2 regions of the Mucilaginibacter gossypii genome follow, and region 1 is predicted to be linked to the other one. Evidence: riboswitches for the same ligand, from Rfam matches in the RefSeq annotation. Region 1 holds a riboswitch; the other holds the start of a gene.

Region 1 (16,606 bases):
TGGATTTTTAAGGTGTTAAACAATAAATTTCTGTCATTTATTGGTATTCTATCGTATGGCATATACATATGGCAGCAGTTATTTACTGGCCGGGATAGTAAAATGCTATTAAGCATATTTCCTTACAATGTATTGAGTTTGATTACTGTCCCTTTATTATCGTATTATCTTTATGAACGGCGTTTTCTAAAACTCAAATCAAAATACACCCGTAAATGATGCTATTGTTGTGAGAAATAAAGGCGCTCGCATTACCTGAGCGCCCTGGGGTAAAGGTGTTATTTTTTTATTTGACGACAATTACTTCAACAAATTCATCCGGATCGTTATTGATATCCATATACTGTTTAAAGTTTTGAATATCCTTATCAACCATATTTTTGAATACCGGGTTTAGTATTTTGGCTATGCCTGCGCCTACACCACCTGCCGGAGGCTGATAGCTGATGACTACATCAACAATGGTACCCTGCCCATCAACCGTATCCTGAAAGCGTACTTTACCGGCATTGTTAATCATTGAATCAGACAGCGAACTCCAGCCGATCACTTCATTAGGTTCGTCATGGACAATTTCGGCATGCCAGCTGATTGTAGCTACATTTTTGGGAAGCTTCAAAACCCAGTGTGAATATTTAGAGTCGATGACCTCCACACTTTCCAGGTGTTTCATAAAAAGGGGCAGGTTATCCAGCTTGCGCCAAAATTCATAAACCTTTTGCCGGGGTTTATTCACAATAAACGACGAACGAATATTTACATTTATGGGATTGGTGGATAGTTTACCAATACGTTTGTAAAGCTCACAATGCCCTGTGATGCCCCTGTTTAACAAATAGCCACCGGCACCTATTTTTACGATACTTGCAAATGGATTTTTGAAAATATTTTTAAAACCTGAGAAACCGAGCTTCATACCACCTGCGATGGACGTAAAGCGTTCGGGCCAATTCAGGTTTATGCGGTCATCTCCATAAAGCACAGGGAAGTTGTCGGTATATTTTACTATTGTAGTTGCCATAGGTTTTTAAATAGTTATCGTTTTTAAAACACCTTTAGGGCTACTAAGTTTTCCAGAAGTGAATTTTATTGCTTTTTGCTATAGGTAAATTTAAATTTAGTTAAATGGGGCAGGTATTTTTTAGGGCGTTTGAGTTCATATTGGTATATCACCTGGCCAAGGTTTTTCAGGAAAGGCAGGCATACCGTTGTGTACTCGTATTTATTATCGTTCAGTATCCCATCTTCATTTGATTGCACGACTGCACTGAGCATAAACTCAACATTGTTTTTAAAATCTACGATATATGCATTATCAATATCATAACCATAGCTATCGCCAACTTTATTAAAGATCCTGATATTGGGATTAATAACTGCCGTGCTATCCCCGCCATAAAACAAAAACTTGCAATAAGCTGGAAAATATTCGGGGCGGTGATAAGTAGGTTTAGTGTTTTCGGTGGGGAAGGTGCTCATGTAACGATAAATGAAGCGATAGTCGTCTGCTGTTAAGTTAAAGCGCTCAGCTTTTGGGAAAGTTTCAGGGAATAACAATCGTTTAAGCACCATCTGCTGATCGGCAAGAGCGTAAATATTCTTTTCAGAAAAGTCAAGCGGTTTATTGACGAGCCGGTCGCTGCTATCTAAATAGGCTTTGCCCTGCAACATATTTTCCAGGTGCATAGGGTAGTTCGAGGCATCATATAATGCAGGTTTCTGATAAATCAATTTATCGCCGTTATAAAAATCAATAGGGTTGGTATGCCGGGTGCTTTCTCCCGCATCGCCAATAGCCAGCCTGCCTACAATACGAGTGTTATTAAGGTGATATTTTTTTAGTTTTTGATTGATCTCCGCCCGGCCAACAAATTCGTACAGGCGGTTGTACGCATCGTTATCGCTCACCAGCAAGATTTTTTTAATGTAGTTTTCAATAGATGGGAGACCTGTTGCAGATGATGTGTCCACACGTACCTTGGTTTGGCCGGAAAATGAGCTATCTGTAATCATCACCGACTTGGGGTTTAAGCCTTGCACCTTCAGCTCATTCAACTTTTCAAGGGCAAATATGGCTGTAGGAAGTTTTACTGTACTCGCCGGATAAAAATAATGCTGCGCGTTGAGGTGATAACTATATGAGGTAAAGTGAGGGGTGTTGTTTCTATCCCTGTCTATCCGGGTGTATAGTATCTGTACTTCATTTTGTGTGGGATGGTTTAGGATACCTGAAAATAATTCAGGATGTTCATGTAATAAGCCCTTAAAAAAAACGGTATCGGGTTGTTGGGCAAAACCGTTAAGTGTGCTCATGATCAGCAGTAAAATACAGAGATATTTCATCATGATAAATATAGTTATGTAATTTGAGGTTAACGGATACTTATTGTACTTTTGCAGCGCTTTAGGTTTCATTATTTGCTTAATGAATTAAAAGGGAATACGGTGTAAATCCGTAACTGTCCCGCAGCTGTAAGTTCCATAACCGTTGCCAAATCTATATAGCCACTTACTGTAAAACAGGGGGGAAGGCCAGGCAAAAGGGGAGCAAGTCAGAAGACCTGCCAAGGCATTATATGTTATTCATAGCTTTCGGGGATTGAAGCTTGAATGTGAATGCTCTTCGTTTGGCGTGTTTTCATTTTATTCATTTCCGTGTATGCTATTAAGGCTGCATTATTATTTTACACATATCAATCATACATGGAAAAAAAGTACGCTAAAATTACTTTGGGATTCGGTTTGTTAGCTGTTGGTTTATCTACCTCAGCAGCATATGCACAGGATACCACACGCACACTCAATACGGTAGTAGTAACTGCAAGCCGTTCGCCTAAAAAACTGTCAGACATTGGCCGCGTTGTTACAATAATCTCTGCAGATGAAATCAATAAATCGCAGGGTAAATCATTACCTCAATTATTAAATACGGTTGCCGGTATAACTTTTTCAGGTGCAAATAATGCCCCCGGTATCAGCACATCGGTTTTCCTGCGCGGAGCTTCATCTGGCAATACCCTTATCCTGGTTGATGGCTTCCCGGTAAATAACGCATCCGGTATAGACGGCAGCTATGATCTTAATGCCCTTTCGGTGGATTTGATAGATCATATCGAGATTTTGAAAGGAAGTGGTTCAACGCTTTATGGTTCTGATGCTGTAGCAGGCGTTATTAATATCATCATAAAAAAAGCTAAACAACAGGGATTGACCGGTGGTTTGCAGTTAACAGGCGGCAGCTATAATACGTTTAAAGAGTCGGCCTCATTAATTGGACAGGTGAAAAATACAGGCATAGCCATTAACCTGTCAAATACCGATTCAAAAGGCTTTGCCGCGGCTACAGATACCACTGGCAAAGGCGATTTTAAGAAAGATGGTTTTCACCAACGTTCGGCCAGTGTGAACCTGAGCCAAAATGTCTCATCTAAATTTATTCTTAATGGAAACCTGCAGGTAAGCCACAACACTGGCGACCTGCCTTATGGTGCTTTTACTAATGATAACGATTACACGTATAAAAACACCTTTTTATTTGGAGGCGTAGGTGCAAAACTGATTTTTCCTAAAGGTAACCTGAACGTGAACCTGTCGCAAAATACGGTTCAAAATGATTTCACCAATCTTCCGTCTGACAATGGCGGAACCCACCAGGTTACAAAAAATACAGGACGTATAACCAATGCCGAAGCTGTGTTTAATTATGAACTGAATAAGTATTTGGACATTACCAGCGGTGCAGGTTTTAAATACAGCAATACAAGCCAGTATAGTCTGTATGAGTCAACAGCTTACCAGGCACCAGCAAGTATTATCAAAGCCGGTGATGCTACTAATAACATATTCAGCGCTTATACTTCGTTGTTTTTCAAATACGATATCTTTCATATGGAGTTAGGCGGCAGATACAATAACCATAGTAAATATGGCGACAAGTTTACCTACACCATCAACCCATCGTTATACCTTGCCGATCAGTTTAAGATTTTTGGTACAATAGCTTCGGCGTTCAAATCACCTTCGTTATATCAGTTGTTTTCTCAGTATGGCAATCCTAAATTAAATCCTGAGATCACCACATCATACGAAGCAGGCTTTGACTGGGAAATTGTTAAAAATACATTGTTATTCAATACGCAGTTTTTCAAGCGTAATACCAAAGATGTAATTTACTTTTTCTCTGAATCGCAGCCGCCGTACGCTTCTTTTTATAAAAACGGACAAGAGCAAAAAGATAAAGGCTTTGAGACCGAGTTAAAATATAGCAACAATAAAATTCACGCATCCGCATATTACGCTTATGTAACAGGCAAGCTAACCGACGAAGCCGGTGCACAAACCAGCAATCTTTACCGCAGGCCTAAGAATACTTTGGGTGCCAACATCAGTTACGATGTTTTAAACGATTTTCAGGTTGGCGTTAACTACAAATATACAGGCAACCGTACCGATCAGGATTTTTCAACTTATCCTTCAAAAGCGATTACATTGAAACACTATAACCTGGTAGATTTACATCTGGAATACAAGGCAACCAAAAATCTAAACGTTTTTGGCGACCTGAACAACGTTTTAGATACTAAGTACGTAGACTGGTTAGGATATAACACACGCGGTATCAACTTCATGCTTGGTGCCAGGTATCAAATTAAATAGCGTTTGCTTATTGTTCGGATTATTAAGTAATTTTACGCCATATATAAAATCATGACCGCAAAAGATAACACCAACCGCAACCTGTTCCTGATCCTGATGATCCTGGTTGCAGCCGCATTCAGGCTTTTAGCATTTAAGTATAAAGAATTGAGCAATTTCAATCCGGTAGGTGCTATTGCGTTATTTGGCGGTGCTTATTTTACCTCAAAGTGGAAAGGTTATGCAACAGTGTTGCTTACGCTGTTTTCAACCGATATTATAATCAATTACCTGTATACTGGAAAGTTAACTTTATGGTATGGTGGAGCAGTCTGGGTTTACCTATGCTTTGCATTCATGGTACTTGTTGGTACTTTGCTTGAAAGGGTGAATGTTATTAACGTGCTTTTAGGCTCAATTGCAGCAGTTTTAATTCATTGGTTAATTACTGATTTGCCATGGTTATACGGCACGCTTTATCCGCATACCTTAGCTGGCTACGGTGAATCATTGATTAAGGCTATTCCGTTTGAGAAAAACATGGCATTGGGTACATTGGTATTTAGTGCAATACTTTTTGGCGGCTTTGAGTTGGCGAAAAATAAGTACACTTTTTTGCAGGATAAAAAGCAATTGGCTTTATAAGATAAATGAACTTAAATTTAAAGCGGATTGTTGAAAAACGATCCGCTTTTTTTATGGCCTAACCAGCCTTTCTACTTAAATCAAAATGAAAAACATAGTAATATTGACCGGAGCCGGTATCAGTGCTGAAAGTGGCTTAAAAACATTCAGGGACAGCGATGGTCTTTGGGAGGGCTATAATATTGAAGATGTTGCTACACCCGAAGCCTGGGAGCATAACCCGGTTATGGTGCAGCAATTTTATAACGAGCGCCGTAAATCTGTATTGGAAGCAAAACCTAATGCGGCCCACTATGCACTTGCTGCGCTCGAAGAAAAGTATAGGGTAACCATCATTACTCAAAATATAGATGACCTGCATGAAAGGGCTGGATCAACTAATGTGGTGCATTTGCACGGTATTATTACCCGTTCGCAATCAAGTATCAAACCAGAACTTACTTATCCTATCGATGGGTGGGAAATTAAAATGGGAGAGCTTTGTGAATTAGGCTCGCAATTGCGTGCACATGTAGTGTGGTTTGGCGAGGCTGTACCGATGATGGAACATGCAGCTGCGATATGTGCAGGGGCTGATGTATTTATGCTTGTCGGTTCTTCGCTTGCTGTCTACCCGGCGGCAGGGCTAATCGGCTATGTTGACCGCGAGGCGCCAAAGTATATTATCGATCCCAATATACCTTTTGTAAATGTTAAAGGGCCGGTTATTAAAATCCAGGAAAAAGCAACAGTTGGCGTACCTGAATTAGTGAACCAATTATTAAAAGATTAAAATCAATAATTCATTAACTTTCTAATTCAATAATTAAATATGAAGTGTATCTTCAATTGGAGCGGCGGTAAAGACAGCGCCCTCGCTTTATATCATTGCCTGCAAAATCCGGATCTTGAAATCGCCTATCTTGTAACTACGATCAATGATGCAGCCGACAGGATTTCCATGCATGGTGTAAGGACGGAATTACTGACTAAACAAACAGAAGCTATCGGCATTCCATTATATCAGATACGCCTGCCCGAAATACCGGGCATGCAGGAATATGACGATGTAATGCGATACCATTTAAACCGGTTTAAAAATGAAGGTGTAACCCATTCCGTTTTTGGAGATATATTTTTGCAGGACCTAAAAGATTACCGCGATGCACGGTTAAGCGAGGTTGGGCTCAGAGGTATTTACCCCTTATGGAAAAGGGATACATCCGAATTGATAAATGAATTTTTGAACCTCGGTTTCGGAACTGTGATAGCCTGTACCCAGCAACGTTTGGAACGCATTGTTGGTAAAGAGATCAGCCGCGAGTTAATTGATGCGTTGCCTGACGATGTTGACGGTTGCGGCGAAAACGGGGAGTTCCACACCTTCACTTTTAAAGGGCCGATATTTAAAAACCCAATTGAATACAAAACAGGGGTGAAAATTTTTAAGGAATACGCAGCGCCGAAAAACGCCGATGATTACTGCGTTTCTGCTACCGATACCAAACCTTCCGGTTTTTGGTATTGCGACCTGTTATTGGCTTGACCTTTCATTTATTCCATTAAAATCAACGCAGAATAAAATTTCGTTTTATATTATAAAATATTAATTATCAATATATTAAGTTTATTTTATTAAATCTATTATTTAGATATGGTGTAAAATAAAGACAAGCATAATTTAAAAAGCCTTTATTTTGCCAAATTAAATTCTGTTTAGAATAATACTTTTTTGCAAAAATCTGATTATCAACAGTATTAATGACCTTGTTTCAATAGTTATATCTAAAATAAGCGTCTTTATAATCGTTACGCATGTCGATAAATCGGGCAGCTATCTTTTTTAAAAACTCTTCATCAAGCAACTCAAAAACGCTGTTAACCCCGTCGGTTAAATCCATTTCCGGGATCTTGTAACTCTGCTCAAGGGAGCCCTGCTCTACCTTTACAATAAACTTATTGTTCATATTCAGGATAGAGATTTTAAAATCCGGATGGGGAAGTTCTGCAATAATTCTCATGTCTTTTTTATTTATTCAATAAACCGTTCAGCGGATCTTTTCCGTAAATGGTGCCAAAGCTCGCGATTGGTTTAAACCGCGCAAAAAGCTCTTCGCTATACCAGCCTTCGCTTCTTGTCTTTTTAATTACTTCGGCATGTTCGGGGCTTTTATATGCAAAAGCTTTGACGTGTTCCAGGCTTTCCCAAACAGAAAATGTAGCTTGTCTGTATACCGGAGCTTCGCCAACGCCAAATGAATTTATATATCCGGGAGCGGATGTCATTATGTTTGCAACGGTATCTACATTAGCCCAGAAATTCTTTAACCTGCTAAGTTTGATTGTTGCGCGTGTGAGTACGGCGACTGGGCCATTAATGTCGCTTGCATCGGGCTTGCCGAATGGCTCTTTTCCATCCCAACTCCCGTGGCTTTGCAGGGGCTGACAAATCATAGTCCAGCTTTCAGTACCTAACAGCTTCCACCAGGATGGGACGAACGACCTGTTATAAAATGCGTCAAAATTTTCCCTGCTATCCCAGCAAGCCAACAAGCCCCATTGTTGCCAGTCGGGTTCAAGGTCAAATGTTCCGTTTTTTCCAGAGCCAAGAAGTTTGTAAAAACTGCATCCTTTTTGCATCAATAGGGGAAGGCGATGAATAGCCATAGCCAACAGGGCAAAAGGAACAAACAGCTTGCGGTATCGGATTATAGTAAGGCTAACTATCATGTAAATGCTAAATAAAAGATTAAATATGATATTTGCCTTATTTAGTTTCAACGTGGCATCCTTACTTTTACATCATGGCAGAAGATCTAACAATAAATACATCGACCGATAAAGCAGAGCAATACGCAACACTTGTCCCTCAAGTAGAAGCGTTACTTTATGGCGAGCCTGACCTCGTTGCTAATATGGCAAACGTAGCGGCAGCCTTAAAAGAGCAGTTTAAATGGTTTTGGGTAGGTTTTTACCTGGTTAAAGAAAACGAATTGGTTTTAGGGCCTTTCCAGGGTCCGGTTGCATGTACCCGCATTGGCTTGGGGAAAGGCGTTTGCGGAGCGGCATGGCAGCAGGCTAAAACTTTGGTTGTGCCAGATGTTGATGCATTTCCTGGGCATATTGCCTGTAGCTCACTTTCCCGCTCGGAAATTGTAGTGCCGGTATTTAAAGATAACGAAGTTGTAGCAGTGCTGGATGTGGATAGCGAATTACTTGATCAGTTTAATGAAACCGATGCGCAATATCTTGAACAAATAGTAAAGCTTATTAATTTTTAATGAGCAGGATCTATCTTATTGCCGGTCTCGGTGCTGATACGCGTGTATACAACAATATTAACCTCAGTGATGACCATGAGGTAATTACGGTAGACTGGATAGAACCGGCTTTTATTGATACTTTAATTTCATACTCACAAAAGCTTATTTATCAATACAATATAAAATCAAACTCAGTACTGATCGGCAACTCCTTAGGCGGGATTGTCGCTGTTGAAATAGCGAAGCTCATCCCTGCCGAAAAGGTTATTTTGATTTCCAGTATTAAAACAAGTGATGAGGCGCCATGGTATTTTAAACTCTTTCACGCGCTGCCTGTTTACAAACTTGTCCCGGGAAAAGTATTTAATTTGATGGGTTTTATGATCAAACCTTTGTTTGGTCACATGAGTCAGGAGGATGCCTGGTTATTTAGCGATATGCTCAAAAGATCATCGCCGGTATTTATGAAATGGGCTATGTATGCCATTTTACACTGGAAGAACGAAGTTATCCCGCCAAACCTCTATCACATCACCGGTGATATGGATTTGGTGTTTGATTACAAAAGAATAAAAAACGCCACCATTGTTAAAGGAGGTACACATATCATGATCTTTGACAAGGCAAAAGAGATTAACAAATTATTGAAGGGGATCCTGAAAAAATGAAAATACCTGAAAGTTATTACCTGGGTAACGATGTTGTAAGTATCAGTAAAGATCTGTTAGGTAAGTATTTATTTACTTGCATTGATGGTATAACAACAGGAGGATATATTGTTGAAACAGAAGCTTATAACGGTGTAATAGATAAAGCTTCTCACGCTTTTGGTAATCGATTTACCCCCCGGACTAAAACCATGTTCATGCAGGGGGGGATTGCATATGTTTATCTCTGTTATGGTATTCATGAAATGTTTAATATCGTTACCTCAAGCGATGGGCATCCGCAGGCAATTCTTATCCGGGCTATTCAGCCTACCGAAGGAATTGAAGCAATGCAGGTACGGCGCAACATGCCGGTTCTTAAGCCAACCATAACTGCCGGGCCCGGTTCGGTAGCCAGAGCTTTAGGCATTTCGCGCAATATCAATGCGTTTAGTTTGCAAGGCGATACCATCTGGCTTGAAGACCGCGGCCTTCATTTCCCTGATGATCAGATAAAAGCCGGCCCACGGATAGGGGTAGCCTACGCTGCCGAAGATGCCTTGCTGCCTTACCGTTTCTATGTGAAAGGCAATATTTACGTAAGCAAGCCCAACAAATAAGCTTCCTATTTTGTAATATTGGCGAATGAACTATCAAAACGATCTGGCGTTTGCCCGGCAGCAGGATGAGCAGGATTCATTAAAAAATTTCCGAAGTCGTTTTTTAATTCCCCAGCACAATGGTGAAGACGCGGTTTACCTTTGCGGTAACTCGCTTGGCTTGCAACCGGTTTCCGCGCAACAATATTTAGCCGATCAATTAAACACCTGGAAAAACCTTGCTGTTGAAGGTTGGTTTCAGGGAGATGATCCCTGGCTTGATTATCACAAATCTATTACCGGCTCAATTGCCGGCCTTGTAGGCGCGCAGGAAAATGAAGTAACCATAATGAATTCACTTACAGTAAATCTTCATTTACTGTTGGTAAGTTTCTATAAACCAGATATTAAACGATTTAAGATAATAATGGAGGGAGGCGCTTTCCCTTCAGATCAGTATGCTATAGAAAGCCAGGTTAAGTTCCATGCACTTGATCCTAAGGAAGCTATAATCGAGATTTTCCCACGTGAGGGCGAGGTTATTTTACGTACCGAAGATATCCTCAAAACTATCGATGAAAATAAAGAAGAGCTTGCTTTAGTGTTGTTTGGTGGGATCAATTACTACACCGGCCAGTTTTTTGATCTGAAAGCAATTACGGATGCCACCCACGCCGCAGGCGCCTATGCCGGTTTTGACCTGGCCCATGCTGCGGGGAATGTTCCCTTGCAGTTGCACGATTGGGGCGCTGATTTTGCCTGCTGGTGTTCGTACAAATACATGAACTCCGGACCGGGCGGTATAAGCGGCATTTTTGTGCATGAAAAACATTTTGCCGATAAGGAATTGAACAGATTTGCGGGTTGGTGGGGATATCGTCGTGATAAGCAGTTTTTGATGGCCCCGGGCTTTGACCCGGAAGTTGGGGCAGCCGGCTGGCAGATAAGCACCAGTCCAATTCCGCTCCTCGCTTTATTTAAAGCTTCTATGGCTATTTTTGATGATGCGGGCGGGTTAGATACCCTTCGTCAAAAAAGCATTCATTTAACGGGATATTTGGAGTTTTTGATTCAGGGCATTAATAAAGAGCAGGGTGAAGTGATCTATAAGATCATCACACCCGCCGATCCAGTTGCCCGCGGCTGCCAGCTTTCAGTGGTATGTAAACGAAATGCCAAAGCTATTTTCAACTACCTTGCGCAAAATGGCGTAATAGGAGACTGGCGCGAACCGGACGTGATCCGCCTGAGCCCTGTACCGCTTTACAATACATTTGAGGATGTTTACCAAGCAGCCAGGTTGATGGCTGATGCATTAAAAGCTGTTTAAATTTTCAGAGTTATATGGTTTATTACAATCCCAAAGAGTGGTTTTCATTCATTTTTAAAATAAACAAGGCCGAAACGCTGCGCGAGTTATTTCCACTTATGCTTGCCGTAGGTGCATATGCAGGTGTTGTTACTTATTTCCTGATTGATTTTTGGCAGCTACCCGATACAAGCATACTTAAGAAGGTAATCTTTATTCATCAAACAATAGGTTTTGTATTCTCCTTATTACTGGCATTTCGTATCAACTCTGCTTATGACCGCTGGTGGGAAGGGCGTAAGATTTGGGGAAGCCTGGTTAACAATAGCCGCAACCTTGCCATCAAATTAAAACATCTGATTGGCGAAAATGAACTGGCTTTTTTTAATTACGCTATTCCGCGTTATGCAAGGGCCCTGAGAGATCATTTACGGGATGAATATGTTCCGGAGGAGCAGTCGTTCATCAGTGTTGATGCACAAAAACATGTACCCAACCAGGTAGCTTCTGAAATGATTAAAAACATTTACAGGTTAAATAAAGAAGGCGCTATCAACCCGGAGCAATTGTTTAGTATAACAGCTGAAATTACTTCTTTTACAGATATTTGCGGTGCATGTGAACGAATTAAGAAAACGCCTATTCCGTTTTCGTACAATGTTTTTATCAAGAAATTTATTTTTACGTACATCATGACCCTGCCTTTTACCTGGGCCTTTGATCTCAAATATTTTATTATTCCGATAATCTGCTTTGTACTTTTTGTTTTTGCGAGTATTGAGTTATTAGCTGAAGAAATTGAGGATCCTTTTGGTCGGGATGCTAATGATTTACCGTTGGATAGCATTTGCGACAATATTCAAAAACATGTTGGAGAGTTGATAGGATAGAAGGTATGCTCAAAATAGCTTACGATCCGATATATGCCCATCCGCTGCCCGAAGGGCATCGCTTTCCTATGCTGAAGTATGAACTGATCCCGGGCCAGTTATTATATGAAGGCGTGATAGGTAGGGATAATCTGTTTTCGCCGGGGCTGCTGGAAGAAAATATCATTACCCGTACCCATGATGAAAATTACTGGCACCAGCTTCGAGACCTCACGCTTTCACCGAAGGAACAACGCCGCACGGGTTTTCCTTTATCGGCGCAATTGGCTGAACGGGAGATCAGGATAGCAAAAGGCACAATTGATGGCTGCCGGTACGCTTTTGACGATGGTGTCGCGTTCAATGTTGCAGGCGGTACACATCATGCAGGCAGTAACTGGGGCGAAGGTTTCTGCTTGTTAAATGACCAAGCTATTGCAGCTAATTATTTATTGGACAATAAATTAGCTACATCTATCTTAATAATTGATTTAGATGTGCATCAAGGCAACGGCACAGCTGAGATCTTTAAAAATGAGTCCAGAGTATTTACTTTCTCAATGCATGGGGCTAACAATTTCCCTTACAGAAAGGAGCAATCTGATCTGGATATCCCTTTACAAGACGGCGTAAGTGATGGCGAGTTTCTCGACATACTTAAAACAACGCTGCCGCGATTGATTGAGCAACATAAGCCCGATTTTATCTTTTACCTTTCGGGTGTTGATATTTTGGCTACTGATAAGCTGGGTAAGCTTGCATTAAGTAAAGACGCATGTAAAGCCCGCGATCAGTTTGTTTTTGAACAATGCGTCAAACACAATGTCCCGGTGCAGGTAAGTATGGGAGGAGGGTATTCACCACAAATTAAAGATATTGTAGAAGCGCACTGTAATACGTTCAAGGCGGCTATCGACCTCTATTTTTAATCCTTTGCTATTACTGGTATTACCGGCTTTTGCTTACGGCTTTTGCTAAGCAGGTTAAACCGTGCAAATAAAAGTACCGAGGCAGTCCCGAGGCCCAGCACAAGGCCATACCAAACCCCATAAACCCCAAGGTTTAATTTAATACCAAGCAGGTAACCAACAGGCAAACCAATTATCCAGTACGCCAGAAAAGTAATAACGGTTGGGATATTTACATCGCCCATGCCCCTTAGCACACCAAGCCCAACAACCTGTGCGCCATCAAACAGCTGAAAAAATGCTGCAATTATAAGTAACTGTGATGCAATAGTTATTACTTCTGTATCCGAAGTAATAATCCATGGTAAAAGATGCCTGCCTAAAGCAAATACTACTGCTGTAAACGTCATGAAAAGCAATACAATGTGATAATTGGAGATAGCCGCAAGCCTTAAATTACGATGATCGCTTACACCAAAATAGTTACCCGATTTAATTGCTGCAGCCGCACCAATGCCGCTTGCCATCATATAAGTCATGGATGCCATAGTTATAGTAACCTGGTGTGCAGCCTGAGCAACTATGCCGATGGTGCCAACCAATAATGCAGCGCCGCCAAAGGCGCTGATCTCAAATGTGTACTGCATTGCCACAGGCGCACCGATTTTCATGATCTGGATACCTCGAAGCCTATCGATATTCTTAATGGCAAAATCTGTTAAATAAGTTTTAAAATTTTTTGAACGGAAAACATAGATACCCATAACAGTTGCCATTAAGCAACGATCAATCAGTGTACTGTAGCCAACACCTCTGATACCCATTGGTTGGATGCCAAACAGGCCCTTAACAAAAATTATCCCGAACAAAATATTAATAAGGTTACCCCATATAGATATCATCATAGCTTGCTTGGTGAAACCCAACCCTTCTGCAAATTGCTTAAACGTATTAAAAATAAGCAGGGGTATTAGGGACAAGCTAAGCAAAAATAAATATGGCTTAGCCTCTTTTACAACCGCTGGCGACTGGTCAAGATGGCCGATAAGTAACATGGTGCCAAAGTAAATTCCGCAAAACAGGATAATTCCGCTCAGCATATTCAGGAATAAACTATTGGATAATAACAGACCGCATTCTTTATGATTTTTTCGGCCATTATTTTGGGCGATAAGTGGCGTTAAACCATAAGATATCCCCATACCAATCACCAGCGGAACCATGAACAGACTGTTTACGGTTGATACCGCGGCCAAAGAAACAGTGCCCGCAAAATGCCCCACAATGATGGTATCAGACATTTGAACGAGCGTATGCCCTACGTTTGATATAATTACCGGGATAGCCAACTTAAGGCTTTCAAGATAATAAGGTTTGTATTTTTGGTAAACGGCTCTCATAATTACTCAGACAACAGGAGCGTAAAAGTAACCATTCGGGTACACACAAAAGTCAGCAGGCTGTATAATATTCTTCCTTTTCGGTTGTGTTGATTTTGATCAGGCCTGATAATATCAGGTCAACAAGTACATTCTGAGCACGCCGGCGCCCAACTTTAAGCAGTTCACTGCATTCTTTTATGGTAATGCGGCCAGCTTTTTCCAAATGGCCAAGCAAGGTACTTTCGTTTTCAGAATACTCAATTAAAACACCCTGATCATTTGACGAACGTTTTAAAACTTCCAGCACAATTTTACTGGCTAATACGCTTTTATCTTTAACGCGTACGTAAGCCCACCATTTACCATCCTCGGCGAGAGCATAATGAGGCTTTAGCTCGCTTGAGGTTATCTCTACAACGAGTACCAGTTTATCATCAAAATATACCTCTTCAAAAACAGGTTCAAGCGCCGGCCTCGAAAAAAAATGAGCTGCCTTTGTTATCATGTACCTTTCCTCATCGTCTGATTTTACACCTTTTATTGTGCCGTCATCAGTAACCCCAATAAGTAATTTACCACCTTTGTTGTTAGCGAATGATACCATTGTCCGGGCTATTTTTTCGCAACTGGTTATCGTTTTTTTAAAATCGACAGTAACGCCTTCACCTTCAAAAATCAGCTTCTTAACGTTTGTTTTGTTCATAGCCTTTCGATTATTATTGGGGCTTAATATATGGTGTAAAAATTTCCATCCAAGTTTCAGGGCGTGAGATGGGTGAAAAGCCAAACTGGCTGTATAAGTTGTGTGCGTCCTTTGTAGCTAAAGACCACCTTCTTAAGCCTTTCAGGTCGGGATGCTTGACAATGGTTTGTACCAGCCATTTGGAAAGGCCTATGCCTCGGTAGCCGGGTAAAATAAATACGTCGCAGATATAGGCAAACGTAGCATTATCAGAAACAACGCGCGCAAAACCCACCTGCTCATTCTTGAGATAGATGCCAAAACACATGGAGTTTTCAATTGCCCTGGCTAATTTTTGACGCGGGATGCCTTTTGCCCAGTACGATTCATTATTCAGATAATCATAAATAACATCAACGTTAAGTAGGTTTTTATCGGTTGAGATTTTGAAGCCTTTTTTTTCAAACGCTTCGTCATTCATAATTACAGTCATCAGTATAAGTTATATTGTAGTATCAGTAAAGTTTAAGTTTCGAACATATACCTCAATCATGAGGGATACGCATATTTCGCCATCTTTATTGTAAATGTCAATAGGGAACGAGCGAATAAATTTCCCAGCTGTATTTAAAACATGCTCTGCTTCGGCTATATCACTGTCTGATAGCTCGATATCAAAAAATAAATTTGTTGCTGCCGGCCTTGCGTATTTTACCGTTGCCGATTTCGACCAAACAGTAAGTTTATAACCTTTATGGCTAAATATTTGATAAAACAGGATAGGGTAAAAGGGATCTGCGGCCGAGAAAAGCGTGCCGCCAAAAATTGAGTTATTGTAGTTTTTATTAAGAAAACTCTTCCTGACTTTTACCTTTACACCGCGATAGCCTTTGCTGAATTTAACTACCCAGATACGCTGGAAAAGGAGAGGAGGGTAGAAGCGCATTACCCACTTTAATAATCCTTCGGATACCACCATAGCGCTTAAAGATCAGAAAAAAATTAAACAATAAGTGGCAAATGTGAATCAAACAGGCGTATGTTTAAAAATAAAAAGATAATAAAATCCAGAATTACCGGTAAACAATACGGTTAAAGCTTCGTTAATAGTATGGTTCATCATAAATTGATCATTTAATCAAAAGCAAATAACTATGAAAAAGCAATTTTTAAGTTTCGCACTTGTCGCGGCAATGATCGGCGCTATTGCAACCAGCTGTAGCTCGGAAAAAAAAGCAGGCGATGGCTCTGACAGTACAAAAATGGATTCAACAAGTCAAAGTGCACCTGCACCGGCGGCTACTGACACAGCTAAGACCGACACGAGCAAAAAAGACACTACAAAACATTAGAAATTTAAAAAGCATAAAAAATCCCGGCCAGGTATTACGCCTGACCGGGATTTTTTATGCTTTTTCCCTTAAGTTTTAGAATGCTGTTTTTATAACCCCGCCATCAGCGCGTAAAGTTGCGCCATTAGTTGCTGCCGATAGCGGACTGGCAATATAGGTAACCATGTTTGCAATTTCCTCTGTAGTAATAAAGCGTTTTATTAATGAAGTGCCACGCACATTAGTAAAAAAATCTTTTTCTACCTCAGTATTACTCAAACCCTGATCTTTCGCCAAAGCCTCAATAAAATCGCCCACACCTTCAGATAAAGTTGGCCCGGGCAAAACAGTATTTAC
Region 2 (16,606 bases), 480 kb from region 1:
TAGATGCAAAAGGCTGAACGCAGAAAGCCAAAAGCTTTTGATTATCAGCACCGGGCTTGTACTATTACTTACCTTTCCTGATTGCTTCAAGTATCGTTTTCATTTTTTCCTGAGCTGCGGTCGAGCTGATCTCATGCTTCATAACCATCAGGCATTTACGGCAAAGGCAATCCGGGTAGGTTAAGCGGATATAATCGCGCTCCTGGTCGGTAAAGCTGATGCCCTGGCACTGGCACAACAGGATGCTGCCTACTTTGCATTCAAAGGGCTCTTTACACCGGGGGCAGTGTTTATTTTCATGCTTTGTCATATTAAGTATTTAAATCCCGTGGCCCTTTAGGCCTGTCAGTCTGAGTGTTTAAATCCAGAGGCCTCTGAAGGTGAAATGACAAAAGAGGGACTGTCAGTCTGAGCCTGTCGAAGACTCGCGCGCAGAGGCCTAACCACCATGCTTCGACAGGCTCAACATGACACCCATTTTTTAATTATACCTATAAAACTATTGTGTACCCGTAAGGATACACAGTAGTTTTTTTATTTAAGCAGTTACATTGCTGATAACATTCTCGCGGACAGCTTTCGCGGCTTCAACCATCTCTGTTAAGGCTTTTTGGGTTTCATCCCAGCCCCGTGTTTTTAAGCCACAATCGGGATTTACCCAAAGCTGGGCATCGGGTATTACGGCCTGGGCGCGTTTAAGCAAACGGATCATTTCCTCCCTGTTGGGCACACGCGGCGAATGGATATCATATACACCGGGGCCAATTTCATTAGGATACTTAAAATCGGCAAAAACATCCAGCAGCTCCATTTGCGAGCGCGATGTTTCTATCGTGATCACATCGGCATCCATGTCGGCTATGCTTTTAATGATATCATTAAACTCCGAATAGCACATGTGCGTGTGGATCTGTGTACTGTCCTGAACGCCGCTTGCCGAAATCCTGAAAGCTTTAACTGCCCAGTCGAGGTAATTTGCCCTGTCATCCCTGCGAAGCGGTAATCCTTCACGAATGGCCGGTTCATCTATCTGGATGATCTTGATACCGGCGCTTTCCAGGTCACAAACTTCATCACGAATGGCCAATGCTATCTGCGTACAGGTCTCGGAACGGGGTTGGTCATTGCGCACAAACGACCATTGCAAAATAGTTACCGGGCCGGTTAACATACCCTTCATCCATTTTGAGGTTAGTGATTGCGCATAAGCCGACCATTTTACCGTCATAGGCTGTGGCCTTGATACATCGCCATAAATAACCGGTGGCTTAACACAGCGACTGCCATAGCTTTGCACCCAGCCATTTTGTGTAAAGGTAAAACCGGCCAGTTGTTCGCCAAAGTACTCAACCATATCATTGCGTTCAAACTCGCCATGGACCAGCACATCCAACCCTATCTCTTCCTGCCATTTTATAGCTTTTTCAGTTTCGGTAGCTATCAGTTTATTATACTCCCCCAGTGTTATCGCGCCTTTTTTCAATTGGGCACGCCAGCTTCGTACTTCGGCTGTTTGCGGGAACGAACCAATAGTTGTGGTAGCAAAAAGCGGCAGGTCAAGCAGTTGCTGCTGCTGTTCTTTCCGGGCAGGAAAAGCACTTATACGCTTTGCATCATTTTCGGTGATGGCGCTTACACGCTGTTTAACCGCCGGGTTATGGATCAGTGCAGATGTTCGGCGGGCCTCGTTTGCCTGCCGGTTTTTTGCCAGCTGATGCAGGCTGCTATCGCTCACCACATCTTCCGATAATTTGCTGAGCAATACCACTTCGTTTATTTTCTGCCGCGCAAAAGCCAGCCACTGCTTAATTTCGGGAGTAAGCACTTCATCGTTGGTTTCATTTTGCAGATCGCATGGCGAATGGATCAATGAGCATGAAGGTGCTATCCAAACGCGGTCGGCACCTAATTTATCCTTAGCGCTCTTTATAATGACCAGCGAGTTAACAAAATCATTTTTCCAGATATTGCGCCCGTCAACAACACCTAAAGAAAGAATAGTTTTTTGGGGCAGATGTTCCATTACTTCATCTAATTGCTGAGGCGCCCGCACTAAATCGACATGTAAAACATCAATAGGTAAAGTTGCCGCTAATTGAGTGTTATCGCCCAGGCGTTCAAAATAAGTTGCCAAAACTATCTTCAGGAAAGGAAATTCTTTCCGCAATTGCTTATAGGTATCTTTAAATACCTCCTGTTGTTTTTCGCTTAAATCAAGCGCTAAAAACGGTTCATCAAACTGGACCCATTCGGCACCCAAAGCTTTAAGCTTATTCAGGATGTCAAAATAAACAGGCAGCAGATTTTTGATCAGGTCTATCCTATCGAAACCAGCCTCTTTCTCTTTGCCTAACAACAGGTACGATACAGGGCCAAGCAATACCGGCTTGCTAACGATGCCCAACTGTTTAGCCTCATAAAACTCATCGATAACTTTGGTGGAGAAAAGTTTAAACTGCTGATCTTTATAAAACTCGGGTACTATGTAATGATAATTGGTATCAAACCATTTAGTCATTTCCATAGCTACCACATCCAATCCATCTTTTTGATAGCCGCGGGCCATAGCAAAATACAGATCGAGTTCGGTATTGCCTTTTTGACTAATCACTTCATGATAGCGTTTAGGAATAGCGCCAAACATCAGTGAATGATCAAGCACCTGGTCATAAAATGAAAAATCATTTGATGGAATAAGGTCAATCCCGGCTTCTTTTTGCAGCAGCCAGTTTTCTTCCCTTATGTATTTACCCACGGTAAGCACATTTTTTAAGCCCGTTTTGCCTGCCCAGTAATTTTCGCAGACTTTTTTCAATTCGCGCCGGCTACCAATACGCGGGTAACCTAAATTTTGCGTTAGCATTCTTTTAATTGATTAAATGAATAAATCGGTTAAAAGCCCTTTCAGCTAAGCTTCGTAATGTTTTGTGATATGTAAAATATGGAGAGAATATATGGGCACAGCCTGTCATAACGGGCCATGGACCCATACAGGCAAGTAATCATAACCCAGACCAAGCTTCATACCGCGAAAGCATTGTCAATTCAGTATTAGGCAGGTCTCCTGACTTGTAACATTTTTGCCGCCCTTCCCATCCCTGTTTATCAGGACAGTGGACATTACTGGCAAAAACCTTTGTGTTACTTACAGTTGCGCGACAGTTCGTGATTTACACACGATTCCCTATTAATCTACAATTAAGTAAAACCTATACCGGTTGATGAAGTAAAGTAAAGAACTTATCGGGGCAAATATAATGATCTGCCGGCTGAATATTCAGGTTATTTATTGGTTAAATTGTAGGTTATACCATGATCAACAAATAAGTTAGGCTGTCAAACCGTTGAATTGTACCGTTCTTATGTATCATTGTAAAACAGGTGAAGCCGATAATTAATTACCGGCTTCACCTGTTATTTAAGGCAATATCACTCAGCTTATACCGCTACCTCAGCAGTTAAAATAACAGCAGCTTCTTCTTGTTTTTGGTGCGAAGCCCTCGCTTTGACGAAAAGCACCAGGGTAATAACAGCCAGTATCGCGAACGATAGATAAGCGGTTCCTAATAACTGCTGATTTTTGATGGCCATAATATTTACAATGCCATAGCTAAAAAATGAAGTGATAATATAAAGCGAGCCGCCGGTTACTCCGCTTGCAATACCCGCATTTTTTGAAAAACGGCCTAAACAGTAAGCAAATATATTATTGAATATAAAGCCCGATAACAGGTGAACCAATGCTGTAAAGGCCATCAGCGTAAATAAATTTGTTTTAATCCCTGCTGTAAACACCATTAAAGCGGCAAAGCCTAATTGCAGTGCAAGCGCTATAGATACTTTTTTGATAAGCGGTTTCCTGATGAGGGTTTTTGAAATAATACCGCCCGCCATCAATGATACCCCCGAAAGCAGCGAACAATAACCGGTTACCACAGGCGACAAATGAAATACGTGCTCAATTATAAAAGGGCTACTCATACCATAAACCACCAGCATGGCATAGCTCAGGGAGATCAGGATGAGGCCCAGGGAAAAATCACGGGTTTTAATGGTAGCCAGGTAAACCTGCAGAATACTTTTAGCTTTGAACGGGTGATAATTTTTTAATGATTCGCCACCGTATACCAGCTCTAAAACAAGTAGTGAAAGAGTGGCTATCCCCAGGAAAAGGAAGTTGGATTCCCAGCCAAAAGCAGCTTCAAGGTAACCTCCAATAAATGGTGCTACAATAGGCGCGGTTGCCCAAATGATAGAAAAAAGGCTGGTATAATGTTTAAGCTGCTCGCCCGAGTACATATCTACAAAGTATGCCCTCTTCCCTACTACAATAAGCGCTACCGTGATGCCCTGCAAAATACGCATGGCATAAATAAGCTCGATATTATGGCAGATAGCTATGACAAAACTTGCAAATGCAAACACCAGTAAAGAGACAGTACCAATACGGTACCGGCCAAAACTATCAAGCAAGCTGCCAACAAACAATTGACTAACGCCCGAACTGATCATAAACGCGATGAGCGAAAGCTGAACGGCCGAATTATTGACAGCTAATTCCCTGGCCATAGAAGGCAGGGAAGGTATATAAATATCAGTTGCAAAACCAGAAAGCGGGATCAGCGCGAACGCTAAAATTGTGCTGATGCCCCTGTGGTGTTCTTTTATAATTTTCATAGCTTAATGTTGAAATTTAACAGATCGTAAAAACAGTATACTGTGCGTTTTTATTTAAAACAAAAGTAGACTAATTGGTTTATTAAATAAAACCTTTTGGTCTACTTTTAACCATATTTACATTGCTGTGTCAATCACTGCTTAGCCGGCTTATAAATACAGGCATTCATAAGATAAGTGTAAAAAAATCAACCTAAAGTTATACATTTACAAACCAAACACGAAAATAAAACACTAGCTGACAGACATTTACAAATAATAAAACATTCAGTTAATTTCAACAGGCAATCAACGGCCTTTATTTTTTTTAAACCATTTAGTCTATATTTGCATAGTAAATAACTGAAGATGAGCAAAGGCGAGCAAAAAAGGCAATTCATTATTGAGCAAGCAGCGATTTTATTTAATGAGAGGGGAATTGCCGGCACTTCGGTTGATGAGGTACTTGAAGTTGCCAATACCAGTAAGGGATGTTTTTATGGCCATTTTGAAAGCAAAGACGAGCTGGCACAAGCCGCTGTTGATTACCTTTTAGGAAAACTAAACGACAGAAGGAACAACACAGTAAGCAAACATAAAACTGCCATTGCCAAGATCAATGCCGCTTTAGACAACAGCAAAAATCCATTGAAAAGCTATATTGAAGGCGGCTGCCCGATAGTTAATTTTTCGACAGAGACGGATGATACTAACCCGGCCATCAAAAAAAAGTTAAAAGACATGGTTGATACCGCAATAACAACCTATGCCAATATTATTCAGGACGGAATTGAAAACGGGGAACTCTCAAACGCCATAAATCCCGTTGAATTTGCAACCCGGATGATGCTTTCGATAGAAGGAGGCAACGCGATCTGCAGGGTATTAAACAGCACAAAACCAATGCAGATCATGATCAAAAGCCTGAAAACTGAACTAGCATCATATGCCCTGGAAAAAGCATAAACACACTATGGCTTTGCAATAGCCTCATTGATTAATTGTTCGGCCTGCGCACTCCCCGGGCCGGGAGCGTCAAAACTGAGCATTTTGCCTTCTTTATCAATCAGTATATATTTTGGAATTGCATAGGCTATGTATGATTGTGCAACTGTACCGTCTTTGTCATAAAGCTGCAGCCAGTCCGGCTTTTCTTCTTTGAGTGCATTTCGCCATTCCTTTTCTCCGTCATGTACGGCAATACTGACAAAAGCAACCTGCGGATTAGCTTTGAACTTGTCGCTTAGCTTTTTATATGCAGGCATCTCCTGGCGACATGGCCCGCACCAGCTGGCCCAAAGATCAATATAAATAACTTTTCCTTTAAAATCGGCCAAGTTAAAAACCTTGCCACGGTCGCTGGGCAAAGTAAATGCCGGGGCCGGCTTCCCAATTTGCACCTGCATCAGCTGGAGCTTTTTTTCGGTAAAATTCCCGGCGATGTTATTTTTTAAAGCCGGGTTACTTATTGCGTCAATGAATACACGCATCTCCTTTTGGGCTATATTCAATTTTTCAAGAGAGTTAGCACTACCAATTCTTTTTTCAACCTGTCGGTTCAGATAATAGTCCCTAACCTTACCGGTAAAAAGCTGTTTGATTTTGCCAAGTGTGTACCCGGGCTGCTTCACCGATGCCGAATCGCGCAGCAGATCCAGGCGCTGTTCATAAGCATAATAAAGTGGTAAAACCCACGATTTATAATCTTCTGATACTAAATATTCGTCATGCGATATACCTTTTGAAAATGCTGAAGGAGTATTTTTTGATACCAGCTCCCGCATCTGCGCTGCATTGTATTTACTCAAATCAAGGTGCTGAAGCAGCATGTAAAAATTTAAGCTTTGATTATCTAAATCAATCATTTTCTTAAACGTATTGAAATATTGATCCTGCTTTGCCGGCTTGTTAAACACAACATTTAGTAACGAGTCTTCTAACGTCTTGCTTTTTTTAAGGAACGGGATTAACTCATCGGTCTTTAGTTCATACCACGCTGTTTTGTCGTTCCGGGCTACCAGGATTGAATCTAATTTTACACGGTATTGATTGGTTTCGGCACCTATACCGGTTATCTTTTTAGTTTTCGACAGGTTGACGTAATTAATGGCATCACCGGTTATATGGAGATCATAGCCCGGTGCTACATAGATCCGGTTGATTTGGGTATTGTTTTGCTGGATGCTGGTGCGTTGAGGCTTTACTATCTTGTACGTTTTTAAATAAAACTCACCCGAATCATTAAGCCTGATGGTATCCATAAGAAGTTTACCGTTGGCATCTTCAAAAAAGATCTTCAACATCTTTTCGGCCGAATTGCTGAGCTTTCCATGGATAACAAGTGGTTGAACCGGGTTTTGAGCTACTCCCTTGCCGATAAAATAAAATGAAAGCAGGAACAGGATTATTTTTTTCATAGATTAAAGGTAGGTTTAAACAAATATAAAGCTCAGCAGCTTATTTCAATACAACTTCGGGATTTAGTTTGCATGTTATCCCCACCCGGAGACAGACCGGACCAGCGATAGTTCAAAAATGAAACATAGTCCCATCAGCTTTGCCAAATGATAAAAAATTAAAAATTATAATAAAATGCTAAATCGATTTAATTATATTAGTCAAACCAATTTATCTACTTAATGCAAGCAGGAAAAACAACCTGACCATCACCAATTAATCAATGAAATCTGCATGAAACACCTTCTGATTTTAATTTTTTCTGTAACTACCCTTCTCTCATCACAAAACAGTAATGCCCGGTCTGTTCATAAAACTGCACAGGAAAAGACATGGAATGCGCAATGGATCTCCGCACCCGGCATCACCGGAAATGAATACGGCGTTTATTATTTCCGTAAAAACATTGAGCTGACCAACAAACCGGCCGGCTTTATTATTCATGTATCGGCAGATAACCGTTACAAATTGTATGTAAACGGCACATTGGTATCATTAGGCCCGGCAAGGGGCGATACTTTTTACTGGAACTATGAAACCGTCGACCTTGCGCCCTATCTCGTAGCCGGTAAAAATACCGTAGCTGCTTTAGTGTGGAACGAAGCTCAATACCGCCCTGAAGCCCAGATCAGTGTCCGCACAGCCTTTATTATACAAGGCAATTCAGCAGCCGAAGAGATCCTCAATACCAATAACACCTGGAAAAGCATTCAGGACAAAGGTTATCAGCCCATCTGGGGCTATTTTGCAGCCAGCACCGGCGAAATGGTGGACCTGAATAAAAGTATTATGAACTGGCATTCGCCTAACTTTGATGATAGCAGCTGGCCAAAGGCGGCAAACCTCTTCGGTGGGCAATTAAAGGGCCGGTGGGACGGTTTCGGATGGGAATTGGTACCATCCTCCATTCCGCACCAGGAATTAATTTACGAGCGGATCCCTGTTGTACGTAAAGCCTCCGGGATGGATGTTCCCCCGGCTTTTCCGGGCACTAAAGCACCCCTTACTATTCCTGCAAATACTACAGTTACCATACTGCTTGATCAAACGCATCTTACCAACGCCTATCCTACTATTAATTTCAGCGGTGGGAAAGATGCGGGGATCTCTTTAAGCTATGCCGAATCGCTTTTTGATAATTTAAGCAAATATGGCATGCGTAAAGGTAACCGTAACGATGTGGAGGGCAAGGATTTTTCGGGCAGAAATGATAGTTTGATCTCCAATGGCAGCAAAGGGCAATCATATACAACGCTCAACTTCCGTACTTTTAGGTACATCCGCTTAATTGTGCATACACAAAACGAGCCTTTGATTATTGATGACCTGTACGGCACCTTTACCGGGTACCCGTTTAAGCAGCGTGCCATTTTCAATACCGATAATAAGGAAATAAAACAGATGCTCGATATTGGCTGGCGTACAGCCCGTTTGAATGCGTTTGAAACCTATACAGATTGCCCTTATTATGAACAATTGCAATATATCGGCGATACCCGTATCCAGGCCATGATATCCTACTACTATAGCGGCGATGACCGGCTGGCCCGCAATGCCATAAACCTGATGGATCACTCCCGTTTAACAGAGGGCGTTACCCAAAGCCGTTACCCTACGCATGATACCCAAATTATTTCCACCTTTTCGTTATGGTACATAGGCATGCTGTACGATTACTGGATGTACCGCAATGACAGTAATTTTATTAAGGATAAGCTGGATGGCGAACGGGCAGTATTAAAGTTTTTCAGCCAATACCAACAAGCTGATGGCTCATTAAAAAACACCCCTCACTGGACTTTTGTGGATTGGGCCAGCGGCAAAAACTGGGATATAGGCTCGCCGCCAAAAGGCACCGACAGCAGTTCGGCCATTATTGATTTGCAATTACTTTGGGCTTATGAGTGGGCTGCTGCTATGGAAACAAAAATGGGCATGCCCGGTTACGCCACTTTATACAACAAAGAAGCTGCGAAACTTAAGCAAACCATTCAACGCAAATATTGGGACCCGGCAAAAATGCTGTATGCCGATACATGGGACAAGAAACAATTTTCGCAGCATGCCAATTCATTAGCCATACTTACAGGCATGGTAAAAAACGCAGATCTGCCCGTGTTATCCAAACGATTATTAACCGATACCTCATTGACCCAATGCACCATTTATTTTAAATATTACCTGCACCAGGCATTGGTAAAAGGTGGTTTAGGTAACGATTATTTGAACTGGCTGGATATCTGGCGCGAGAATATTAAAATGGGCTTAACTACCTGGGCCGAATATTCCGACCTTAAATACAGCCGTTCAGATTGCCATGCCTGGGGAAGCAGCCCTAACATTGAATTTTTCAGGACTGTTTTGGGTATTGACAGCTATTCGCCCGGATTCAGCAAGATCAAGATCGAACCTCATTTGGGAACAATGACCAATGTGAGCGGCGAGATCCCACACCCTAACGGCAAGGTTGCAGTAGCTTATGTTTTAGAAAATAACAGGTGGAAAATAAAGGTCAGTTTACCGCAGCGTACATCCGGCGTATTGGTTTGGAAAGCAAAATCATACCCGCTTAAAGGCGGTGAAAATGTGATGGTTATTTAAGAAACTCTAAGACTTACGAAGTTTTAAAAACTTCGTAAGTCTGGTTTTTATTAAGATCTTTAATTGAGCAAATGCCTTTCGTCCTGCCTTAAAATCATTTGTTCCCTTGCGCTTAGCAGCACCATAATAAATAATCCAAGTAAAATACAAACAACCACACCAAAATTGGCTGTAAGTACACTTGAACTTACATTCCTTTGTCCGCTTTGCAGCAGGCGGTTGCTCTCTCCCACCTGAATCGCCATCAGTTGATCAAGCGATTTAAGGGCCTGATTAAAAACATACTCTGCATTATTCAGGCCAGCTTCCTGCTGCTGCAGATGACGCAATTGCACACGAAAGGTCTTCCATTTTGCTGATTCTTCGCGTGTTAATTGAGTGGCCTCATATTTCTTTGCTAACGCTTCTATAGCTGCATAATTACCATTAATTTTTACCTGGACATCTGCACCAGAAACAGCTGCCAGTTTATTTTCATAAAGCCGACTGCTTATTTCATGCACAAAAGTAGCCGGCAATAAGCGGTCCTTCATAATGGATGTCAACGTTTTATCCAATTCTTTAACATTGTCCCGCCCATTCCAGTTGGCTAATAAAAGCATAGCGGTAAGCACAGCTAAAGCCAAAACCATTCTTGCTTTATTTTTTATAATAAAAGCCCGTTTCATAACAGTAAATTTTTTATTAAAGGTAAGATACAAACTGAATATTTACGAAATATCCATCTTTACAAATACTTCACTTTTACCTGCTAATATATGGCCCTTCCAAATTAAATCACCCTTTTAATCCGGACGATGAACCCCTGATCTGGAGGTTGGTTTTGAGAATAATAGAATGTGAGGCTGTACTAAGCCCTTTAGAGTTCAATTTTTTAAGTAACACGGTAATCACATTATCCGCAATTTCTTCAACCGGCTGAGCTATGGCGGTTACCGGGGGCGAGTACAGTTTAAAAACGTCATAATCATCAAACGATATAACGGCCATATCCACGGGCACTTTAATACCCAATGTGTTAAATACTTTTAACCCGCAGGTGCCTACATGGTTGGTGCCAAAAACTACCGCGTCGAGATCCTGATGCTTTTTAAAAAAGGCAGTCATCGGTTTAATGATCATTTCTTCGTCCTGGTTAAAAACAATCTCTTTAACCACCGGAGCAAAACGGCTTTCCTTCAGCGCATCCTTATAGCCCTGCATCCGGGCCAGCATTTGTGTTTGTGACGAAGCGAAAGTAACGAAGCCTATATTTTTGTAACCCTGTTGTATTAAGTGCCTGGCGGCATTATAGGTGCTGAAAAGGTTATCAATCTCTACATAATCGGTATTTACTTTGGGTAAATGCCTGTCGAACATTACCACCGGCAAGCCATCCTTAAGCAGCTGTTCTACATCGTCTTCAATACCTTCGGGCGGAGCAATAATATAGCCGTCCACATGCCTGTCGCGGAACATATTGATCAGTTCCCTGGTTTTTTGGGTATCATTATCGGTACTGCAATAAATAATTTTGTAACCATTTTTATAAGCCCTATCTTCAATAAGCCGTGCTATGCTGGCAAAAAAGGGGTTTGAAATATCTTCAACCATTAAACCAATGGTATTTGATTTACCGGTACGCAGGCTTTTAGCCAGGGAATTAGGTTTATAACCCACTTCTTCTACATATTTGGTAACACGCTCTACCAGGTCTTCACCTATCCGTTTTTCCTTTGCACGCCCGTTCAGTATAAACGATACGGTGGTTTTAGAAACCTTTAATTCATTGGCGATATCAACAATCGATAGTTTTTTCAATGGCTTATAATTGGCTAAAATCAAATATAAAATATAATCGCTTAATAACCATGATTTATTAAGCGATTATTGGCCAAAATATAAAAATAAATCGATTAAGCTAATCTGCTCATATTCCTTTTTTATTCAGTTTAGGATAACTGATCCCGAACAAAAATATCACCATATAACAAATGATAGGCAGGTAATAAGCCGTAGCAACATTGTGATTAGCAATGAGGCCCATAACTGGCGGAAACAACCCTCCGCCTACAACTCCCATTACTATAAATGATGACGCGTTTTGCGTTTGTGAACCTAAATTTTTCAACCCCAGGCTAAATATGGTTGGGAACATAATACTGAAGAAAAAGTTGATGAACAGCAATGCAACAAATGACACCACGCCAAATCCCTGTGCTACAATAACACACATCAGGATATTGCCCAGGGCAAATATCGCCAGCAGTTTGTTTGGCGCTATGTAACGCATCAGGAAGGTGCCAATAAAACGGCCGGCCATCATCATCACCATACTTAATGAAAAATAATAGCCTGCGTGTTCATCGGTTAAATGCATGATCTCGTGACCGTAATTGATAAAAAACGCCCAGGTGCCGCCTTGTGCTGCCACGTTAAACAGTTGAGCTATGGCTGCAAAAACGAAATGCTTTTTTTTGAACAGGCTTTCCGGAATATGTCCTTCACCGGCAACCGCATATGAATCTGTTGCTACAACATGCGGATCCTGCAATGACGGCACTTTTAAAAATGAAAATGCTACACCAACCAATGCTATCACCGCTCCTATCACAATATATAGGTGTTTGACAGATATCAGGTCGTTAGAATGCTCCTGCCCTCCTTTTAAAACGAAATAGCCGCCCAACAGCGGACCAATAACGCCGCCGACACCGTTAAAAGCCTGCGAAAAGTTAATGCGTTGGTCGCTGGTACGCTGATCGCCGAGAGAGGCAACAAATGGATGAGCAACAGTTTCGAGCGTAGCCAGGCCGCAAGCCAGGATAAACAAGGCTATTCTGAAGAAGTCAAACGATTTAGCATCAGCCGCCGGAACAAACAGGAATGCACCTGCAGCATACAGCCCCAGGCCTAAAAGCACACCGTTTTTATAACCAAATTTTTTCATGAACATACCTGCCGGGATGCCCATCACCGCGTAAGCGCCAAATAATGATAACTGTACATAAGCCGAACGCGACTTTGAAACATGCAAAACATTTTGAAAATGCTTGTTTAATGTATCGCCGAGGGTCATGGCTATGCCCCAGAGCATAAATAATGAGGTTACAAAAATGAGTACGACAAGGAACTTGCGTTCGGTGAATTTGGGTTTGGTATCCATTATGCAGGTTTGTTTGTTAATTGGACCGGTAAATTAGTTTAAAACTTCAAGGTACCAAAGGCTTATTATTACTTTTCCGTTATTACCGGATCGTTATAAGGCTGTACCAATAGCTTCAGCTTGTCGTTGCCCAGCAACGCTGCATCAAATTCAATCCAAATATCTTTTGATTCGCCCTTCATCAGCGAAAAATAGTTATCATTCATTATTGCGGGCAGTATCTGTTCGCCCGTGCCGGCTTTTGTTGCCTGTACGCGAATAGCAAATGCAGCCGCCTTTGATGAGGATGGGTTGCTGATCTTTGCATCCACATAATACTTGCCGTTAATTAGTTTTATGGTTGATGATACCTTCAGGTTAACCTTTGGCAGTTGGTTAAGAGCGGTAAAATCTGTGCGTTTATTACCCCGCCAGTAAAAATTATCTGATACCAGTTTTCCGTTTTTATCAATCAATCTTAGTTTGATGAAATGAACATCCGTAAGACCGCTGCTTTTCGGCACGCCGCCGTACACCTCAAAATCCCAAAGAGAGTAGCCCCAACCCGATCCGCGTTGTAATCCATACATACGCACGTATCGGCCTTTCACTTCATCAAAGGTAACCTGTTGAACACCGACATGCCCATCGCCGCTTTCATAAACATCTTTCCAGCTTTTGGCATCGTCAGATACCTGGATCTTGAAAGCTTTACCATATGCCTCCTCCCAGTTTAATTTCACGCCGTTTACTTCTTGCTCTTTACCCAAATCGACATAGATCCATTCGACATCATTTGAATTACTGGCCCACCTGCTTCCTGGATTACCATCCGTTACAGAACCGGCCTCACCCATGGTGGTTGATGATGCAAATGCTGGTTTGTTTAGTGCCAAATTTTCGCGATTATCAGCAAAAGCCATAGTAAAGCAATTCAGCGCTGTATTCGATGGCGCATCGATAGTTTTTGACTGGCTATATTCTTTTACGATCTGTCCATCACTATTATAAACATCGGCATAAGCAGCGAGGCTGTTTTCGTCGGTACGGGAGGTGTTGATCACTTTAATAGCATTATTTACCGGGTTCCATTGAATATGCACCGGTTCGCAGGCTTTTTTAGCCCCCCAGTAGGCACCGGTGAGGTCATAGTAGTAATCATAGGTTTGCCACACCAATGAAGGATAGGCCGACTGGCTCATCCAGGTCATAATGCCCGAAGCATCTTCCCAAATGTTATCTTCCCAGCCCTCATACATGGCTTTATTGGTTTCGATGTTTAGCAGCTGTGCTTTACGGCAATAATCTTCGATACCCGAAGCGGCTCCGTAACGGTTTTTAATTCCATCGTCGTACCTGTCGGGGCCTGCATTACCTGCGGACGGACCAAAGAAATGCAGGTTCCACATCTCATTGCGGGGCCACCATTTATCCTTCGGCATAAATTTCTTAAAGCTGTCGAAATTAGTAAACACCGCCGTACCTATCTCACTACGCAATCCCCAACCCTGATTACCGCCAAAGCCATTAGGAAAACGGCTGAAATACCAGCGCGGATCAAAGTTAGTCCACGGACCGCTGCCTGTTAAATTCCCTGCATGCGAGTTAGGTTGATAATACCTGTCGTTACCATCGTAAGCGCTAATGTCCTCACGAAGCCAGTTATTTAGCGGAGGTAAAGGCTCGCCCTCATTATCACCGCACCAAATGGCAATGGAAGGGTGGTTCCTGAACCGTTTTATTTTTTCGATGGCATTGGCATTGAAAGTACTTACGTCATTAGGCAGGTTGGGGATGGAGTTAAGCCAGAAATCATCCCAGATCATGATGCCGTATTTATCGCAGGCATCATAAAATTCTTCATCCGTGGTTGAGCCTATCCAGTTTCGGATGATGTTAAAATTCATTTCTTTCTGCAAGCGCACTTTGGTATCGTACTCATCACCACGACAACGCAGCATATACTCGGCCATCCCCCAATTGCCGCCCTTTAAAAATACTTTGGTGCCATTTACATACAAATGCAATACATGGCCCACGGTATCATAGCTGTATTTTTTGATACCGAACCGGATCTGTTTGCTGTCAGATACTTCATCGCCCAGCTTCAGGTTTAAGTTACAGGTGTACAGGTTGGCATCGCCATAGCCATTGGGCCACCACAGTTTTGGGCCGTTGATCACCAGCTGCGAAAAATGTTTTGGGTCGATTTTTACCTCTGCATTGCCGTTAGCACCCACAAATACTTTTTGGGTAAACTGGATATTTCCAGGATTAATAACACCGGTTAAGGTCCCCGACTGAAAAGTATCGGTGCTGTTTTTCACCCCAACCGAAACCGATACTTCAGCCCGGGCCGTGGTAGGCACATCCGTACGAATCCAGGGATCATTAATGGTAAGACTACCTGTGTTGCTCAGGTAAACATCATCAGTAATGCCGCTGTTGAGGCCCGGTACATAAGGCATCCAATCCCAACTGGCGCTGGGTATATATGTTGGGCTGGCATAATTTACCAATGGGTTCAGCGGACAATAAACCAAAACAGCAAGTGTGTTTGCCCCTGTTTTATTTACGAGTTTGGTTACGTCATACATGCCCCGCTGCATAAAACCATCTAAGCTACCTATCTTCTTCCCATTCAGGTAGATCTCGGCTTTGCGGTTAATACCTTTGAAATTAAGCCAGATTTTTTGTTTGGTGAAACCTGCAGGTACGCTGAACTGCGTACGGTACCAGAAATTGCGGTCGTACTTCTTTTTATCAACCTTATAAATATTATCGCCAAAATTGGGATCCTTTTCCAAACCGGCTGCTACGTATGATGAAAATACAGTACCGGGTACAATAGCCTTTACCCAATCAGGAGTGGCGTAACCGTTTTTGTAGATGTCAAGACTGTCGGCTCCCAGGTCGGCCTGGGCTTTTACTTTCCAGGTGATTTGGTTGTTGGTGTTGTTGAGGTAAAAGATTTCCTGTGCTGATGCCGGGTTGAACAGCAGTATCACCGAAGTAAGTAATAGAATTGACTTTTTTATTTTGTAAATATTGATCATAAAATCGTTTTAGCGGATATTCTAATAATTCTTAATAAGTAAACCGTCATTGTGAGGAACGAAGCAATCCCAAACTGTACAAAGCGGACCTGCTAATCGGGGATTGCTTCGTTCCTACCCATAACATAATAAAAAATACAGTCATGCTGAACTTGTTTCAGCACCCCACATGCAAGGCCGCTTGCATAGCCGCTCAGCGCGTGGGATCCCGAAATAAATTCGGGATGACGGGTAGTGTAAATGTCATTTCACCTTCAGAGGCCTCCGGATTTAAACACTCGCAATGACGTTTTCCATATTCTTCTTAATTTTGTTATTGAGCTTTTGAAAGCGAAAACGGTCTATCCTCAGAACCAATGCCACGGTTTATAGCCGGTTTATCACCCATTTCAAAGTGTAATACGCCGCCGTTCATAATATCAGCATGGCTGATCCAGTTATGGGTATAAGGCTTGCCATTAAGCGTCGCCGACTGGATATACACGTTCTCCTTGTTGTTATTATTAGCTTCTATCACGAACTTTTTGCCATTTTCCAAAGCGATGGTCATCTTTTTAAATAGCGGACTGCCAATTACATACTGATCGGTACCGGGGCAAACACTGTAAAAGCCAGCGGCGCTCAACACAAACCAAGATGACATCTGTCCTTCATCCTCATCACCAGGGTAACCATTTTCGCCGGCGTTATACATCTTATCCATCACACTGCG

Evidence for each region. Region 1 has a riboswitch for cobalamin ahead of J3L18_RS08710 (TonB-dependent receptor plug domain-containing protein). Riboswitches for the same ligand answer to the same signal wherever they lie in the genome.
Region 2: linked by a shared signal. The riboswitch ahead of metE (5-methyltetrahydropteroyltriglutamate--homocysteine S-methyltransferase) and the one ahead of J3L18_RS08710 (TonB-dependent receptor plug domain-containing protein) in region 1 are both predicted to bind cobalamin.

Annotation. Positions count from the first base shown of each region.
Region 1 is NZ_CP071878.2:2,063,405-2,080,010, forward strand. It holds gene J3L18_RS08695 (acyltransferase family protein) at 1-219, shown strand, start outside; gene J3L18_RS08700 (SRPBCC family protein) at 287-1,021, opposite strand; gene J3L18_RS08705 (serine hydrolase) at 1,087-2,415, opposite strand; cobalamin riboswitch at 2,389-2,583, shown strand; gene J3L18_RS08710 (TonB-dependent receptor plug domain-containing protein) at 2,704-4,656, shown strand; gene J3L18_RS08715 (DUF6580 family putative transport protein) at 4,708-5,280, shown strand; gene J3L18_RS08720 (SIR2 family NAD-dependent protein deacylase) at 5,366-6,052, shown strand; gene J3L18_RS08725 (Dph6-related ATP pyrophosphatase) at 6,092-6,805, shown strand; gene J3L18_RS08730 (hypothetical protein) at 7,032-7,280, opposite strand; gene J3L18_RS08735 (DUF3291 domain-containing protein) at 7,288-7,989, opposite strand; gene msrC (free L-methionine (R)-S-oxide reductase MsrC) at 8,064-8,540, shown strand; gene J3L18_RS08745 (alpha/beta hydrolase) at 8,540-9,190, shown strand; gene J3L18_RS08750 (DNA-3-methyladenine glycosylase) at 9,187-9,789, shown strand; gene kynU (kynureninase) at 9,815-11,098, shown strand; gene J3L18_RS08760 (bestrophin family protein) at 11,113-11,967, shown strand; gene J3L18_RS08765 (histone deacetylase family protein) at 11,973-12,875, shown strand; gene J3L18_RS08770 (MATE family efflux transporter) at 12,872-14,254, opposite strand; gene J3L18_RS08775 (AlbA family DNA-binding domain-containing protein) at 14,307-14,939, opposite strand; gene J3L18_RS08780 (GNAT family N-acetyltransferase) at 14,953-15,411, opposite strand; gene J3L18_RS08785 (DUF4442 domain-containing protein) at 15,421-15,897, opposite strand; gene J3L18_RS08790 (hypothetical protein) at 16,073-16,270, shown strand; gene J3L18_RS08795 (SDR family NAD(P)-dependent oxidoreductase) at 16,346-16,606, opposite strand, start outside.
Region 2 is NZ_CP071878.2:1,581,753-1,598,358, reverse strand. It holds gene J3L18_RS06825 (SRPBCC family protein) at 1-3, shown strand, start outside; gene J3L18_RS06820 (cysteine-rich CWC family protein) at 65-310, opposite strand; gene metE (5-methyltetrahydropteroyltriglutamate--homocysteine S-methyltransferase) at 539-2,863, opposite strand; cobalamin riboswitch at 3,037-3,228, opposite strand; gene J3L18_RS06810 (MFS transporter) at 3,439-4,677, opposite strand; gene J3L18_RS06805 (TetR/AcrR family transcriptional regulator) at 5,026-5,622, shown strand; gene J3L18_RS06800 (TlpA family protein disulfide reductase) at 5,628-7,073, opposite strand; gene J3L18_RS06795 (alpha-L-rhamnosidase-related protein) at 7,348-9,714, shown strand; gene J3L18_RS06790 (MCP four helix bundle domain-containing protein) at 9,774-10,382, opposite strand; gene J3L18_RS06785 (LacI family DNA-binding transcriptional regulator) at 10,492-11,514, opposite strand; gene fucP (L-fucose:H+ symporter permease) at 11,624-12,859, opposite strand; gene J3L18_RS06775 (discoidin domain-containing protein) at 12,928-15,894, opposite strand; gene J3L18_RS06770 (GH92 family glycosyl hydrolase) at 16,208-16,606, opposite strand, start outside.